Regions from separate parts of the Peribacillus sp. NPDC055009 genome, predicted to be linked through region 3. Evidence: riboswitches for the same ligand, from Rfam matches in the RefSeq annotation. Region 3 holds a riboswitch; each other region holds the start of a gene.
What was found. A riboswitch is a leader RNA that binds a small molecule or an ion and turns the genes downstream of it on or off. The one in region 3 is predicted to bind cobalamin.
Positions count from the first base shown of each region.

Region 1: it holds a riboswitch for cobalamin, as region 3 does, so the genes downstream of both, ACWF5P_RS01445 (iron chelate uptake ABC transporter family permease subunit) here and ACWF5P_RS17680 ((2Fe-2S) ferredoxin domain-containing protein) in region 3, are expected to answer to the same signal.
Region 2: it holds a riboswitch for cobalamin, as region 3 does, so the genes downstream of both, ACWF5P_RS07300 (ribonucleoside-diphosphate reductase subunit alpha) here and ACWF5P_RS17680 ((2Fe-2S) ferredoxin domain-containing protein) in region 3, are expected to answer to the same signal.

Region 1 is NZ_JBSGVZ010000001.1:282,339-288,272, reverse strand. Features, by position in the region: gene ACWF5P_RS01465 (ATP-binding protein) at 1-63, opposite strand, end outside; gene ACWF5P_RS01460 (VOC family protein) at 219-707, opposite strand; gene ACWF5P_RS01455 (ABC transporter substrate-binding protein) at 883-1,872, opposite strand; gene ACWF5P_RS01450 (heme ABC transporter ATP-binding protein) at 1,901-2,668, opposite strand; gene ACWF5P_RS01445 (iron chelate uptake ABC transporter family permease subunit) at 2,665-3,744, opposite strand; cobalamin riboswitch at 3,936-4,124, opposite strand; gene ACWF5P_RS01440 (GNAT family N-acetyltransferase) at 4,233-4,742, opposite strand; gene ACWF5P_RS01435 (cation:dicarboxylate symporter family transporter) at 5,026-5,934, shown strand, end outside.
Region 2 is NZ_JBSGVZ010000003.1:223,739-229,672, reverse strand. Features, by position in the region: gene ACWF5P_RS07300 (ribonucleoside-diphosphate reductase subunit alpha) at 1-2,226, opposite strand, end outside; cobalamin riboswitch at 2,365-2,545, opposite strand; gene ACWF5P_RS07295 (manganese-dependent inorganic pyrophosphatase) at 2,838-3,767, shown strand; gene ACWF5P_RS07290 (hypothetical protein) at 3,862-4,008, opposite strand; gene ACWF5P_RS07285 (SulP family inorganic anion transporter) at 4,094-5,551, opposite strand.
Region 3 is NZ_JBSGVZ010000012.1:12,182-18,115, reverse strand. Features, by position in the region: gene cobK (precorrin-6A reductase) at 1-343, opposite strand, end outside; gene ACWF5P_RS17690 (CbiX/SirB N-terminal domain-containing protein) at 340-1,266, opposite strand; gene cobJ (precorrin-3B C(17)-methyltransferase) at 1,285-2,922, opposite strand; gene ACWF5P_RS17680 ((2Fe-2S) ferredoxin domain-containing protein) at 2,937-3,305, opposite strand; cobalamin riboswitch at 3,458-3,647, opposite strand; cobalamin riboswitch at 3,849-4,044, shown strand; gene ACWF5P_RS17675 (hypothetical protein) at 4,028-4,186, shown strand; gene ACWF5P_RS17670 (energy-coupling factor ABC transporter permease) at 4,221-4,964, shown strand; gene ACWF5P_RS17665 (energy-coupling factor ABC transporter substrate-binding protein) at 4,966-5,277, shown strand; gene cbiQ (cobalt ECF transporter T component CbiQ) at 5,264-5,934, shown strand, end outside.

The DNA.
Region 1 (5,934 bases), on a different contig from region 3:
AAAAACAACGAATATGATAAGTAATGTCATTTGAGTTAATAGGTTCACTCTAATTTTAAACATCCACATGCCAAGCCTTTCCGTATTGATTGCTCATACTCGTATAGTATATTTCTCAACTTCCAAACAAAACAATGATTTGTTTCTTATCAAATGGACTTGAATAAAATTTGCAAAATCCTAAGTAACAAAACAGTTTAGTTATATTATGGTTGTGACTAGGAGGGAAATTTTCCCTTCACAAAGTTCACCTGGGTTAATAGTTCTTCCCATTCTTCAAGTGATAGTTTTTCGGTAATATGCTTATATGAATCAGGGACTTTTATCGAACACATAAGTTCCAGACTATTTCCATCGGGATCATTGAAATAGACGGAAGCATTTCCTTGGTTCGGACGCACAAAAGGTTCAATGGTTGTCCTTTTTCCAAAAGGGACGACTTCAATTTGCAAGGATTTGAGCCAAGTTAATGCATTTTTCATATTATCATAAGTTACCCGAAAGGCGATATGCCTTAGTGAAGGGTGGTATGGAGTTTGATATTCCTTCCCTTCCCATAAGCCGACCCAGCTTTTGTTTTCCTCGATCCAAAAGAAGACAGTATCTTCATCCCTCCAAGCTAGTTTCAAGCCTATTTTCTTATAAAAATCCATAGAGATCTCCAGGTTCTTGGCTGGTAAATGGGCTTCATATAAACCTTCTATCATATTAGATTCTCCTTCTCCTATAACTTTCATTTTTACGAATTATGATCTGCCAAACAAAATAATTCAAGAAACCGATCCTATTATCCTTCTAATTGGATATAGTAAAACCCGAACAAGGACACGTCTCATTCGTGTCAATTATTCGGGTCATTTGTTCAGCATCCGCTTGGTCGGTTCAAAACTTCTCGGGATAGAGTCCTTCCGCTACTGTCCGTAAGGCTAGTGGTGCACGAATCCCTTCCGCGCCCGCTGAAAGAGGAAGCACGATGATTGCTTTATTTCGAATGGCCGGTACATCCGCCAGTTCACTTTTATTTAATAAGAATGCTTCTTTTTGCTTTATGGGGATATCTCCGTAATCAATGATGGCAATGACATCCGGATTCCGATCGACGACTTCTTCCCAACTGACCTCAGGCCACCCCCCTTCCGTATCACCAAAAATGTTCTGGCCGCCAGCCATGGAAATGATTCCTGTCATGTAATTATTTTTCGCTGCCGTTCTCGGGACTTCTTCACCGCCGTCATATACGAAAACGTTTTTGGGCTTGCCTGCACTTTCGATTTTTGCTGTAGTTTCTTTTAATTCGCGTTGCATCTCTTTGATGACTTCCGCTGCTTTTTCTTCTACATGAAAGATGCGTCCAATATTCTCAATATCTTTATACACATCTTCTATTGTCGGTGTTGACATATTGGAAGACTCTTGGATATATGTATTGATTCCGGCTTCTTTTAGCTCTTGGACGGTTCCTAACGTTTGTTCCGTAAAGGCGCTTTTCCAGCCTGCATATGCAAAATCCGGCTCAGCTTCAAAGAAAACTTCTTTTGATGGGTATTCCTTGGAAAGCACAGGCACTGTTTCATAGGCATCTTTATACTTTGGCAAAATTTCGTCATCCAAATAAGCCGTACCTGCCATTGAATCCTGCAACCCCAATGCAAGCATGATTTCCGTCGCATGCTGGTTTAGCGAAACCGCACGTTTTGGTGCCTCTGCATAGGTGAATTCATGATCCAGATTAGTGATGACCACTTTTTCTTTTCCACCTTTTTCGCTCTGTTTGCCTCCGTCCTTTGAAGCTTCCTCGGAGTTATTGCAAGCGCCCAATATCATCATTGCCAATAAACTGATGCTTAACAAAATCTTTCGGTAAACAGTCATATACTTTCCCCTCATATCCATTGTTTTTTTATATATGTGCTAAAAAGGTGATATGCGTCTTTTGCGTGATGGGGTGTATGCCGATTTCCGTTTCCACCCCGAACACCTTCCTTATCATTTTTGTCGTCAATACAGCTTCTGGTGTTCCGGATGTGATCACTTTGCCATTTTGGATGACATATATATGATCACAATACATGGCTGCCAAGTTTATATCATGCAGAGCCGTCAAGACGGTAACGTCCAGCTTTTTTACAAGGTCCAGCAATTGGAGCTGATGCCTGATGTCTAAATGATTCGTTGGTTCATCCAGGATGATGATATTCGCTTCCTGGGCAAGGGCACGGGCTATGAGGACACGTTGTTTCTCACCACCCGATAAGCTCATGAAACTCCTGTCTTCAAATCCACTCATTTCAACGCGAGCTAATGCTTGATTGACGATTCCTCTATCTTTCTCCGTATCTCCCTGAAATAACCGCTTATGAGGATGCCGTCCCATCCAAACCATCTCTTGTACACTAAAGTCGAAGGTCAGGGATGTTTCCTGACTGACAACCGCCATTTCCCTGGCTGTTTGTTTCTGTGAAAGCCGGTAAAGGTCACGGCCGTCCAGGTGAACAGCTCCCGTATGAGGCTTCAAGATCCGAGAAGCATTTTTTAATAAAGTGGATTTCCCACTCCCATTCGGACCGATCAGCCCAACGAACTGCCCAGTTTTTATTTGCAGTGATATATCCTCAATGATAGGAGTGTCCAGAATTGAATAGGATACTTCTTCAATAGCTAATCTCACTTGCCCCCACCTCCAAATGAATATGAACTTCGCCGCAAAAGCCAAATGAAGAATGGTCCTCCGCAAAGTGCGGTGACAACGCCAATCGGAAGTTCTTGAGGTGCCAGGACCAGCCGGGCACAAACATCTGACCAAATGACGAGGATCATGCCAATCAATATGCTGCATGAAAGAACACGTTTATGGTCTGTCCCGACCAATAGCCGGGCTAAATGCGGTACGACCAGACCGATGAACCCAATCGAACCGCTTACAGCCACAACTGTTCCCGTAACAAGGGATGTAATGATGATCAGAACTTTACGGAAGGCTTCCATATTGACTCCGAGCGTCGCGGCTACTTCTTCGCCCATCAATAAGATATTGAGGGAGCGGGATTGTACGATAAGGAACAAGGAAACCACAAGCACCACAACCGCTGGAATCGGTATGTATTCCCATTTTGCCCCCGCTAAGCTGCCCATCATCCAAAACATCGCTTCACGGATGCCGGAATCTTTTGGTGCAAGAGTGACAATGAAATTAGTGACGGCAGACATGATCATCGAAATGGCTACACCCGCCAATAACAGCCTTGTCGTTTGAATTCTCCCTCCCACTTGAGCCAATAAATACACGGAAAGCATCGCAGCCATGGCCCCCAGGAAGGCACCGAATGATAACGCATATTGACCGAATATAGGAAGCGCCCCAAAAAGAATGACAAGGGTTGCAGCAACAGAAGAACCAGATGAAATGCCCAGAATATACGGATCTGCAAGTGAATTGCGCACCAAGGCCTGGATGACGACACCCACTACGGATAATCCCGCACCTACCACCGCACCGAGCAATACACGGGGCAGGCGGATATCCCAAATGATCCGCTCTTGTGCGATACTCCAATTCACCTCCAGAAAACCACCGATAAAAGGCAGATGCCCTAAGGCGATCTTCCAAACCGTTATTGCTGACATCTTAACTGGCCCAAGGGTAACAGCGAATGTAACTGATAATAAAAGGATGCACAGCAAGAAAAATAGCAGAAAACGAAACCTGCGCTTGGCATTTCTCTCAAAATGAGGTTCTTCAAGCACATCCCCTCTCTCTTTCAATGAACTTCTAATCAATGACTCTTCCAATGATGAAATCCTCCTTCAAAAAAAACACAAAAAAACCCCAATCCTTTTAACAAAGAATGGAGTTACGAGTATAGGCCAAAAAATACGGAAGGACCTAAGTCCGCCTTTTCTTACTCTCGAACACCTCTCCTCTCAGCGAAGGAAAAATTGGTGATGCTCACTAGGTAGGTCTCCTGGCTTCCATATCAACATTTCCTTTCGTCTTCCCTGACTGACGGTCAAGTGACATCCTGAAAGAAAACTCCTTGGTTACAGTGGCGCGACCACTCGGGATTTGCACCCGATTCCCTGTTACCCTTTGTTCACACAAAGGCACCCAGCGGCAAATATATGAACTTCGCAAAATTTTCCAAACAATTAAATACAACGTTAGTATAGTATACTCCCAATCTTTTCACAATTAAAAAAATGGGATGCGGTCTATTATATAGAAGAAAATGGATTTAAAGGTTCTTTCTATAATGGTAGAATGTTAGCTTTTGACCCGTATCCACACTAAACTCCTCATCAATCGAAATCCGTTCAAAACCGTTTTTCACTAAAACCTTTTGGGAAGCGATATTGTCGCTTGTAGTTTTGGCATGTATTTGAGTCACATTCAATTCCGGCGCCAGATTAACCAAAAGCTTTAGAGCTTCATTCGCAAACCCTTTTTGCGTAAACGCTTCACCGATTCTATAACCGACATGAGCCGTACCATTAACGGGGTCGATATCCACAAGATTAATCCTGCCGACGATTATGCCTGAACCATCCTTAATCAAATAACAAGAAGAGATAGCATCTTCTTGTTCTTTTAATAATTCCTTATGCCTGATTCCAAACGATCCAAAGCTATAATAATCATCTCCCCGGCCTGGGACCGTTTGCTCGAAAAACCTTCTATTATTGCATTCAAATGCAAATAACGCTTGTGCATCCCGTTCATTAAGCCTGTCAATGTATATATCCATTATTCTTCCACCCTTTCAAAAAAACGCTCCTAATCTATCATTCAAGAAAACAAAGGGCTTATCCTTCCTGATAAATAGATAGATGAAGATTTGTACCCTGGCTTGATCCAGCTTCCCTTTATTGTTCCCTCAAATCCAGTTCCTGAATAAAGATAAATACATGAATTACTACAAAAGTCAAAAATAAATTATTTTTTTCTGGTAAAAAATCAGCGGATGATGTATCATAGGCTTCAGATATTCATTATTCTCATTTGGTTAATCGGAATTAGGAGGAATATATATGATTGGTTATGTGTTTTTAAATCTTGCCATAATGCTCGTTCTTTTAGGCGTTTTATTTTACATGAATAAGAAGCATATTTCCTTTACAAAAAGGGTCTTTACTGGACTTGGTTTAGGAATTGTATTCGGACTTCTTTTGCAGTATTTCTATGAACCTCAGTCAGATGCGATCGTTAAATCGGTCGATTGGTTTAACATTGTAGGTTCCGGCTATGTCAAGTTCCTGCAAATGATCGTCATGCCGCTTGTCTTCATTTCAATCTTATCCGCATTCACAAGATTGAAACTGACTAGCAATATTGGAAAGATCAGTGTCCTGATCATCGGAATCCTGCTTGGAACGACTGCGATTGCAGCTGCTGTCGGGATCACCTCGGCAACTGTATTCGATTTGGAAGCCGTTCAAATTGAGCAAGGGGAAGCGGAGTTAAGCCGCGGGGATCAAATATCGGAAACATACGGTACGATTCAGGATAAAACGATGCCGCAGCAAATTCTTGAATTGATTCCGTCCAATCCGTTCCTTGATTTAACGGGTGCACGTCCGACATCAACCATTTCCGTTGTAATTTTTGCTGCATTTCTTGGGATTGCCTATTTAGGAGTCAAAAGGAAACAGCCTGAACATGCTGAATTTTTTGCTAAAATAGTAGATACATTGCACAGCATCATCATGCGCGTAGTAACATTGATCCTGCGTTTAACACCTTACGGGATCTTGGCGATCATGACGAAGACGGTAGCTACGAGCGATTTGGATGCCATCCTGAAATTAGGAAAATTCGTAGGTGCCTCTTATGTCGCCCTGATTGTCATGTTCCTTATCCATTTGCTATTGCTGATGCTTGCAGGATTGAATCCAATCGTATATTTGAGAAAAGCTTTCCCAGTATTATCGTTTGCCTTC
Region 2 (5,934 bases), on a different contig from region 3:
CCCGCTTTCCCATGCCGTTAAATGTATATCCAACAGGACCTTCGCTTTGATTGTATTGTGTACATACAGATTAAAGCTGATTGCTTGGTCAATATGGCGTTGTCGAGCTGCATTTTGCCTGATGCTTTCCAGTTGGTCCAAATTGAATCGCGTCTTTTTATAATATTCATACGTATTTGGCGTCAAGCCTGGTGCGGTCACCTTGAATTTGAAGTTTTTCTTTTCTTCGTAAAATTCAATTTCATACAAAGGGTCGATGCCATCCGTGGAATTACCGATTTTGGCTGTCGATGAATTGGGGGCAATCGCCATTAAATATCCATTACGGGTTCCGTGTTCCTGTACGTCTGCTTTTAAATCCATCCATTTTTGATCTGTATAGTCACGCAGTTCGAAATAGTCCCCTGTATGCCAATCAGATCCTTCAAAATATGGGTATGATCCTTTTTCCTTGGCCAATTCGTTGGATGCCTTGATTGTTAAGTAAGCGATCTTTTCGTATAAAGCATCGGCATATTGAACAGCCTCATCGGATTCCCAATAAATATTCTGTGTGGCAAGTAAATGATGCCATCCAAACGTTCCTAAACCAATTGCCCGGTAACGTTTGTTCGAGATGGATGCTTGTTTGACAGGAAGATTATTCACATCAATGACATTGTCCAGCATACGGATCTGAATGGGAATCAATCTTTCCAAAACATCGCTGCCCACCGCCCGTGGCAAGTTAATGGATGAAAGGTTGCAGACAACGAAATCGCCGCTTTTACGAACCACAACAACATCTCCATCTTCTGTTTCATATTCATCCGTGATCGTCGAAGGGCTTAGGTTTTGGGCAATCTCCGTACAAAGGTTGGAACAATAAATCATACCTTTATGTTTATTGGGATTCTTCCGATTCACTTCATCGCGGTAGAACATATACGGTACGCCTTCTTCTAATTGAGAAATCATGATGCTTTTCATGATGTCCATCGCATTGATTTTTTCAAAGCTGTAGTTTGGAAGCGTGCCATTTTCTGCGGCCTCGACAGCAAGTGCATAATGTTTCCTGAAGCTTCCTTCGCCTTTCTTCTCGTCATAAAGATCTTCAAGTGAAAATCCAAGGGTTTGCTTAACGGTATGCGGATCGAAAAGATACCATTCTTTTCTGTCGCGTACAGCCTCCATGAATAAATCCGGTATGCAAACGCCTGTAAATATATCATGGGCTTTTAATCTGTCATCCCCGTTTTGTGTCTTCAAATCGAGGAAGCTCATGATATCTTTATGCCAGGCATCCAAGTAAATCGCGATGGCACCTTTACGTTGCCCCAATTGATCGACACTTACAGCTGTCTGGTTGAATAGTCGAATCCAGGGAGTCGTGCCGGAACTATTTCCAGAGAAACCCCGGATATCAGAACCAAGCGAGCGAACCTTACCAACGTAAAGGCCGACACCGCCGCCGAATTTAGATACTTTTGCTGCATCGTAGTTTGATAGATAGATGCCATCAATGGAATCTTCAATCGCGTCGATAAAGCAAGAGCTTAACTGTCCATGTGTTTTCCCAGCATTGGAGAGTGTAGGAGTCGCAACGGTCATATAAAGGTTGGACATGGCCCAGTATGCTTCTTTTATAAGTTGCAGGCGGTGCTCCGTTTTTTCCATTCGCATGATTTCCATCGCGATGATCATGAAACGTTCTTGCGGCAGTTCGTAGACCTTGTCCTTTTTTGGGCGGGCCAGATAGCGGTCGTTCAATAAGTAGATGCCTATGTATGAGAATAATTTATCTTTTTCCGGGTCGATCACCGAGCCCAATTCCTCAATTTCCGCTTTTGTATATGAAGATAGCAGTTCTGGCTTGTAAATTGGATAACGCTGACCTTCCGAAAGCTGGGAGAGTTCTGTGATCAGCTCATAGAATGGGCCATAACTCTTGCCTGCATAACCTCGATTGGCTTGTGCATCCCTATACATTGTATTCAACAGTTCTGCTGCAGCAACGAATGTCCAATCCGGAGCATCGATATCCACACCCTCAAGAGCGAGCTGAATCAGTTTTTTTGATGCCTGTTCTTCGGTTGAGTCACTTTTGCGATCAAGCCATTTTGTAAAACGCTTTTTGAACTTTTCCATATCGAGACGGCCTTCGAATTCCTTCGATAACATCTCAAGCTGGATGGATTTCTTTTCTGTTTCATTTTCACTTATGGTAGAGTTATATGTTTGAGTCATTAATAATCCTCCTTGTTAACTTCCGCTAAAATAAAAAAACCGCCCAAAGAATTGAGCGGATCAAACGATAGAATAAAAGAGCCATGAAAAAATAGCCGTTATACTATCGTTTCATCATCTCAATCCCCGAAGAATAAGAAACGTCAAAAATTCAAGGCAGGTCTCCTGACTCATGATCATCCTACTTTGAGTCCTTCCCGTATAGAGAGCTATACAGTGGGTTTCTCATTTCGTCACATTTACAGTTGCGGGGACAGTTCCGGGTTTACACCGGATTCCCTTTTCAGCCATCACTGGCACCTTGGATTATAAAAATTCTATATATAGTTATTGGTATAGATTATGTAATCAATATCTAGTATTTCTGCTTATATTATCGTAAGCCATATACGATGATAATTCAACTAATATATTTGAAAAAAACCAACCCTTATCTATTGACAAAGTGATGGCAGAGGGTGAAGGAATGAAAGATTTTATTGGGGAATGGATAATTCAAGCGCTGATTTTACGGGATTTTGTGTTAAAATAAAGTGTCTAGTAAAGGTGGCTCTCCCTTATTGCGGTGAGGGGATTCGCGGAAAAATATTTATGAAAAAGGGGATAAAATCTTGGAAAAAGTATTAGTTTTTGGACATAAAAACCCGGATACAGACACAATCTGTTCAGCAATCGCTTATGCAGATCTGAAAAAGCAGTTAGGTATCAACGCTGAACCAGTTCGTCTGGGTGAAGTGAATGGTGAAACTCAATATGCATTGGACCAATTCAAATTCGATGCTCCCCGTCTTGTGGAAAAAGTTGCAGGGGAAGCTGATGGCGTAATCTTGGTCGATCATAACGAACGCCAGCAAAGTGCTGAAGATATTGACCAAGTCCGTGTGTTGGAAGTTATCGACCACCACCGTATCGCTAACTTCGAAACGAGCGATCCTTTATATTACCGTGCGGAACCAGTTGGCTGTACGGCAACCATTTTAAATAAAATTTATAAAGAAAACGGCATTGAAGTTCCTAAAGCAATCGCAGGTCTTATGCTGTCTGCCATCATTTCCGATTCTTTATTGTTCAAATCACCTACATGCACGGAGCAAGACGTTGCAGCAGCTATGGAATTGGCTGCCATTGCGGGAGTCGACGCTGAAACATATGGCTTGGAAATGTTGAAGGCGGGAGCTGACTTGAGCGACAAAACGATCGCCCAGCTCATCACACTTGATGCAAAGGAATTTTCCATGGGATTGGCTAAAGTGGAGATTGCACAAGTAAATGCTGTGGATCCAAACGAAGTCCTTGCTAAGCAAGCTGAATTGGAAGCGGCGATTGAAGCGGTAATCGCTGTCAAGGAATTGGACTTATTCCTATTCGTCGTAACGGATATCTTGACTAATGATTCTGTTGCCTTGGCTCTTGGTAAAGCGGCTTATGCAGTGGAAAAAGCATACGACGTTTCATTAAACAACAACATCGCCGTCTTAGAAGGCGTTGTATCGCGTAAAAAACAAATCGTTCCGGTCTTAACGGACGTATTCAGCAAGTAATAAAGGAAAAGGGATGCTCATTATTTGGGCATCCATTTATTGTACATGCAAAAAAAGACTCAACCATCCATTAAGGATGTTTGAGTCTTTTTTCTTAATTCAAGGCTTCCTTTTCTTTTTCATAGGCGATGACAATCAATTCTTTATTGGCTTCCTCGCCTAGTTTGCTTTCAAAGCTTTTCAGTTCATTCAATAAAACCGGTGACAGATTTGCTGCTGTATAATCCTGCTCGGGTGTCATGCTTTTCGCTCCTTTCAAAAGGAATTGATTCATGTTATCTATTTTGTCGGTTTGAAAAGTTTCTATTCAGCAGAATGTTACTTCTTCAAGATATTTTACTTTCTGAGGTGGCGAGTTTTTCAAGCAATGACGAACTTTCTTCATCGAGCCCTTGGACTTGGACAGGTATTCCCAGAAGCTGATATTTAAGGATAACCGTATCAACAGCACCGACTGCTGAAGCATCCCAGATCTTGGAATGGGAGAAGTCGATGACGATTGCATCGGCTTTTTCCTTGAAGTCAAACTTCGAAACAAAGTCCTGGACAGAAGCAAAAAATATTTGTCCGCTGATACGATAAGTGATTTTCTTAGCCTGGATATCTTCCGTTTTCTCTGCTGCCACTTTAGAAATTTTAGCCGAGAAGAAAATCATGCTCAAAAGCACTCCGGCAAATACGCCTTTTGATAAGTCATGTGTATAAAGAACAATAAGGACCGTCACGATCATCACGGCTGCATCCGACTTAGGAGTTTTAGTGAGCCTCTTTAGGGAAGACCAGTCAAATGTCCCGATTGAAACCATGATCATGACCGCGACAAGTGCAGCCATCGGTATTTTAATAAGGACATCATTCAATACCACGATTAATATCATAAGGAATGCTCCCGCTACAAATGTCGAGAGCCGGCCCCTTCCACCTGATTTAATGTTGATACCGGATTGGCCAATCATCGCACATCCTGCCATGCCTCCAAAACATCCGGCGATTATATTCGAAATCCCCTGGCCTTTGGCTTCCCTATTTTTATTACTATCCGTGTCAGTCATCTCATCGACAATTTGAGCTGTCAATAACGATTCAAGCAGCCCAACAAACGCAAGGGCAATGGAATAAGGGAAAATGATCGCCAAAGTTTCGAAGGTCAAAGGGATGTCTGGAAGCATGAACATCGGGAGCGCTTCGGTCAATTGCCCCATATCCCCAACTGTCCGCACCGTAGCCCCTGTGGTAACTGCAACGACCGTCATGAATATGATGGCGACAAGTGGTGAAGGTATGACTTTCGTGACCAGCGGAAAAAGATAAATGATTGCTAATGAAACGGCTGTCATGACATACATAATCCACGTTTCGCCCACGAAATGGGTAAGCTGTGCCGTGAAAATCAAGATGGCTAAAGAATTCACAAAACCAGTCATGACCGGTTTCGGGATAAACTTCATTAATTTCCCGATTTTTAAGACCCCTAGTAAAATTTGCAGCAAACCAGTCAATATTGTTGCAGCAAGTAAATAGTTCAAGCCATGATCTTTAACAAGGTCGACCATGACGAGTGCCATTGCGCCAGTGGCAGCCGATATCATTCCCGGCCTCCCGCCGACGAAAGAGATGACAATGGCAATGCAGAATGAGGCATATAGACCAACCATTGGGTCAACGCCAGCAATGATCGAAAAGGCAATCGCCTCCGGAATCAATGCCAGGGCAACGACAATTCCCGATAGGACATCTCCTCTAACGTTGCCGAACCATTCCTGTTTGTATGCAGATGTATTCAAAGAAACACTCCTTCTTTCTTTTTTATATATGTGTGTGTTAATTTCATTTTTAACGCACTAAATTATAGCATGAGTCCTTCTTTCTATCTATACGGATAATTAAACGACAAATCGAGGGTTATTCATTTCTAATTGAATGAAGGTAAAATGCCTAAAGCGGGAAGAATTGATACAAAAGGTGCTTGAGCCATCTTGTAAGGGAACCAAGGCTGAAGAAGCCTCGATTCATCTATAGGATGAATCGGAAAACTGTCTATTGACCTTCGGTAGGGTCTCGAAAAAATGAATGACTAAAAGGGATGATATGAAGATTACCGGTTGAGGGGCAAATAAACTCGTACCTTCGTATTGGGAGGGATATATCATTATCTTATAACAGCCGA
Region 3 (5,934 bases):
CATAATCACGGACAACTATCAATTTATCATTCTGAAACCGTTGACTTTCACGCTCATAACGAATATAAGGAACATTTGCTGCCTTTGCTCCGATAAGGGCGTTTTTGGATGCTTCTTCGGCAAATGGGTGACTTGCATCGACTACAGCCTGAAAACCTTTTGCAGAGATTAAAGATGTCATATCTTCTGCAGATAACCGGCCAATCCGGGTGGAAATCCCTGAATCTTGCAAACTCTTAGCCGCCGATTCGGTTACAACAGTTGCCAAAACCTTGAACCCCACCTGCTGCATCTCAATCGCTAATTCCCTTGCATCACTTGTACCCGCCAAGAACAAAATCATTTTGATGTCCCCACCGCTTGCCCATCATGATCGTGGTGATGATCATGGTCGTGATCGTGGTCGTGATGGTGATCATGGTCGTGATCGTGGTCGTGATGGTGATGATGGTGAGCATGTCCATGTTCCTCGACATGTTTACGATAGTTTTCCAAATCACGCGCCCCGCTTGACCTTCCTTCACTGGCTTCGATTACTCGTTCTTGCAGAATGTTCTGTAAGGTTGGATGATATCCAAAATACTTTGCCAAAATGAATTCTCGATCATGATATTGCTCTTGATAGCCTTTCAGCATATCCTCCATTCTTTCCATCAACACCCCAGTGAAGAGGAAATATGGCAGCATCACTATTTTTTTTGCCCCTAATCGTATGCATCGTTCAATACCTTCATCAACGTGAGGGTCCGTTACACCCATGAAGGCTGTTTCGACCCATTTAACGCTTAATTTTTCCCATAATAATCGTGAAATTTTATATATATCACTATTGGCATCAGCATCACTGCCACCTCGGCCAATTAGCAATATCGCTGTCTCAGAATGTTCAGAGGTCGTATCGAATCCCGCTTCCTCAAGACGGTCTGTCAGGATCGTCAATACATCATGGTGGACCCCGATCGTTTGGCCATATGTGAATTTCACTTCTGGATACTTGGTTTTCCCATCCTCTATTTCAGCTGGGATATGTAATTTCGAATGTCCTGCATGCAACAAAATGATCGGTATGACGATAACTTCAGTAGCCCCTCGTTTTACACAATTATCAATTCCTTCGGATATATTCGGTGCCGCAAATTCCAAGAAGCACGTTTCCACCATGAAACGCTCGTCCATTGCCGGAATCATATTCTTAATAAAATGACGGACTTCTTCATTTCCCGAAGCCAACCGGCTTCCGTGTCCTACGAACAAAACTGCTTTCATTTACTTTCCTCCTCTAGATTAGTCTTCACAAGGCGCAGGCTCTATGTTTATTTTGGGAGCGATGTCCTGATAAGAAAAATTCTGTATCTTTTTCGAACGTTTGAAGTATTTAAAAAGCCGCTCATTTGGATGGGCATTTTGCTTATACTCCCCGACAATGTCCGTAATCAGTTCAACAAGCTGTTCCGGTTCAATGCCTTCCGCCACCGGCTGACCCGGATGGGCTGTTCTTCCAACCGGTTTAGCTCCAAGAAATAAGTCGAACTTCCCTTTTCGGAAGACAATCCCGATATCATCCATCACAGCACTATAACAAGCCATCCCACACCCATTAAAACCGATGTTCAGTTCCTTGGGCATTTTCATTCCGCCAAGCACCCGGTGTATTTCGTCCGCATAAGGAATGGATTCCGCTTTTTCACCATCACAGAAATCACAGGCTTTTAATGTCAGTACATCTCCAATCGGCGACAAAAGAAAGTTTGCTGATTGCAATTTCCCCGTTATGACTTCCGGATCCGTTGTCGGAATCTTTAAGACGATTTTATGATTTGGCGTGTATTCCATCGTTCCCTTTTCCCCAACAACTTCCGCAAGTGTCATCATTTGTTTGGGAGTGAATTGTTTATTCGCCACACCTGGACTAACGGCAAGTTCGAATACCGACTCCATTTTTTGCTGAACAATCGGCTGAATGGATTGCTTAACGGTTTGACCCTTGACTCTTGACAGGGCCTCCATTGCCATTTCAAAGGAAGCTGGCTTCTTTTCTGGTGCTTTTGTAAGTAATCCAACTCCTCCAGCGGACTCGGTTAAGGTCTCTTGATCTAATGCCCACGGTTCCGCTTCTTTTTGCAGTCGCTGATGCGGCTTCAATGTTTGCTTTTCCGAATTCAAAGTATATTTTCTCTGATAGCCTCTTGGTGTGATGATTTTGTCATCATATAAAAAGGTGGATGAATTACCGATAATGACGGTGGTCAACATTCCAATATCGTGATTCAACATATCCTGCAAATTGGTTATGACAATATCCTGCCTATCGCGATAAGCACTTTTCACCAACCCGACAGGTGTATCCGGCGAGCGGTAGCGAAGGAGAATTTTCTGTGTTTCAACAATTTGCCGGGTCCGCCTGCCGCTGCGCGGATTATAAAGTGCAATGACAAAGTCTGCCATTGCAGCTGCTTCAACCCTTTTAGCGATCAGTTCCCAAGGAGTTAAATGATCACTGAGGCTGATCGTACACGAATCGTGCATGACTGGTGCCCCGAGTAAAGACGCACATGAGTTGATTGCAGAAATGCCAGGAATGACTTCAATGCCCACTCCAGTTTCTTCTTTCCAGCCTTTCTCAATCAATACTTCATAAACCAACCCTGCCATCCCGTAAACTCCGGCATCCCCACTGGAAATCACCGCCACTTTCTTTCCCAGCTCCGCTTGTTTCACTGCTTCCTGTGCACGTGATACTTCTTCAGTCATCCCCGTACTAATGATCGTTTGATCTGTAAGCAGTCCCTGAATGAGTTCAACATAAGTTTTATAACCAATGATGTAGTCACTTTCTTGAAGGGCTTCGACGGCACGTTTGGTAATGTGTTCAAAATTCCCGGGCCCAAAACCCACGACGAATAATTTACCGTTTGTACTCATTAAGACATCTCCTTTTACGCTTTGTTCTTTGAAATACCCGTATGAGCAGGAAAATCTGGATTAGGGGTCATTTCCCCATCATTGAATTGATAGATCATCTGTGGAACAAATTCACCATCATCGATATTACTGACGATCTGCCGACCGAATTCAGGCGTTTCCACTCGATACCAGTTTCCTTGGGGATAGGCAATCACAACGCAGGCATCCTTACATCTTCCGTTACAGCGTGTCCTGGTTGTATGGATTTTCAAATCAAGTCCCTTTGAAGTAATTTCATCGCGAATCGCTTGGGTTACTTCTTCCCCGCCCTTTTTCATGCAGCTGCTCCCATTACAAATCAACAGATGCGTATTTGTACCCATCAAGTTCCAAGTAGTCATCTTCTTCCTCCTGAGTTCAGGGAAAAGGCAAAATAAAAAACCTTAACATTAGAGTCAAGGTTTTAAAAAAACTATATGAATGAGAAGCCAAAGGCAAACATGCCAAATCCTTCCAAAATCGTCATAGTCCTTCTACCTTTCCCTCCGAAAAGTATCATGCAATTTTAAAAGCAGGTTTCCTGGCTTACGCTTCATTTTACTTTGTCCCTTCCCGGCATCATGCCAGTGGCTATCGACAATTTCATCAGCGTTTACAGTAGCGGGGGCTGCATCGGATTTTCACCGATTTCCCTATTATCCCTTGCTTATTCACACAAGGGCACTTTTAAAATGAAATATTTGGTTTTATTATACATTTCTAACTAACTTAATCTATCATATAACAACTTTATCAAAATTCAATAGTTTATTCCGACTGTTTAGAAAAGTTTAATAGTGTAAAACCAGTTAAAATCCTTTCCTTGCAACAAAATCCGTCCCGAAAAAAAAGATAGTGTAGCTGAAATTATTTCTTTATGGTACACTATACGAGAATTTTCAAAATAATTACATAAGTTTTATGGTGTTGAATTTCTCGGAATTCAACTTAAAAGGGAAGCCGGTGAAAATCCGGAGCGGTCCCGCCACTGTAAAGGGAAGTCCTATTACTTTAACTTTAATCCACTGTCAAATGAGATGGGAAGGATGTAATGGGATGATGAACCAAAGCCAGGAGACCTGCCATGAAACGTGAAACTGTTTCAGCCTACGAGGATGGGCGTGCGGATCAGGCAGAATGGCCCATGATTGCTTCATGCTGCAAAATTCCTGTTCATTACGCACTTCTTTCCTTTGAGAGAAGTGCTTTTTATGTTGGGCGCCGCTTTTCTTCTCAAGATTGATCAGAAAAATTTAAAAGTATTGAAAGGAGAAAGAATGAAAAGAACCAATTGGAAAATTATTTATTTTGTCATCTTATTGCTTTTTATCCCGAACCGGGCAATGGCCATGCATATCATGGAGGGCTTTTTACCCATTGAATGGGCTATATTCTGGTGGGCCGTGACGTTTCCATTTTTAATCTTAGGTTACCGGTCCATTAGGTCCAAAGTTAGGGAAAATCCAGAAACAAAAATGATACTTGGCCTATCGGGCGCATTTGTATTTATTTTATCGGCCCTAAAGATTCCTTCCGTTACGGGAAGTTCTTCACACCCTACCGGAGTTGGTTTGGGTTCCATATTATTCGGACCATTGGCCATGAGTGTCGTTGGCTCCATCGTTCTGTTATTTCAAGCTGTTTTACTGGCTCACGGAGGATTGACGACATTAGGGGCCAATGCATTTTCCATGGCCGTTTGCGGACCGTTCATTGCTTACTTTGTCTTCAAGGGCGCAACTAAATTGGGGTGGTCTTTTTCACTTGCCGTTTTCTTGGCAGCTGCTTTTGGAGATTTAGGAACCTATGTGGTCACTTCCGTTCAACTTGCTCTTGCTTTTCCTTCCGAGGTAGGAGGATTCATGGCCTCTTTCAGTAAATTTGCAGGTATTTTTGCCCTGACCCAAATTCCCTTGGCAATCAGTGAGGGGTTATTGACAGTCGTCGTAATGAATTTCTTGAAAAAATACAATCTAGGTGAATTGAAATTGCTGCGAGTTTTTTCTAAGGAGGCCCGTTAATATGAAAAAAAGTCTACTGCTGCTTTTCCTGGTTGTCATTCTTGCAACCATACCGTTAATCACCCAACAAGGAACGGAATTTGGCGGTGCCGACGGCGAAGCTGAGGAAGCCATCACTAAGATCCATCCGGAATACAAGCCATGGTTCAACAGTATATGGGAGCCGCCAGGTGCAGAAACCGAAAGCTTATTATTTGCGCTTCAAGCTGCAATCGGAGCCGGTTTCATTGGATACTTCATTGGCGTGATGAGACAAAGGAATAAGCAAACCAAACAAGAATTGACAGAAAAATCGAAGCATGTTACTCATTGATAAATATGCCTATTTCAATGGGCTAAAGGATGTTCATCCGTTGGAAAAGATGGTTTTTGCACTTTCCCTTTTGCTGTTTTCGTTAACGGTAAGGGATATGACCGTTTCGCTCATCACTTTTACGGTGATGAGCGCTTTAATCATTTTTGCGGCAAAAATCCCGCTTTCCTATTATCTGAAATTACTTCTATTGCCAGGATTTTTTATACTATCTGGAACAATTACCATCCTTTTTTCTTTCACAAGCGAATTTACTTCGATATCGAATATATGGTGGTCCTGGAAGGTCGGGAACTGGCAAATATTCATCAGCGATGACAGCGTCGGTACAGTGTCCAATTTGATCACTGTTGTATTCGGCAGTATCAGCTGTTTATATTTCCTTACCTTAACTACACCCATTACCGTCATCCTATCCGTGTTGCGAAAACTAAAAGTGCCTTCCTTATTGATTGATTTAATAGAATTGACTTATCGCTTCATCTTTATTTTTTTAGATACAGCTTTGGCCATTCATCAAGCACAAGCTTCACGGCTAGGGTATGTTTCATTAAGGAAAGGCATACAATCTCTCGGATTACTAATCTCGTCTTTATTTTTAGGAGTATTGCAGCGCTCTGGGCAATTGACGATGGCCATGAACGCAAGAGGCTATCA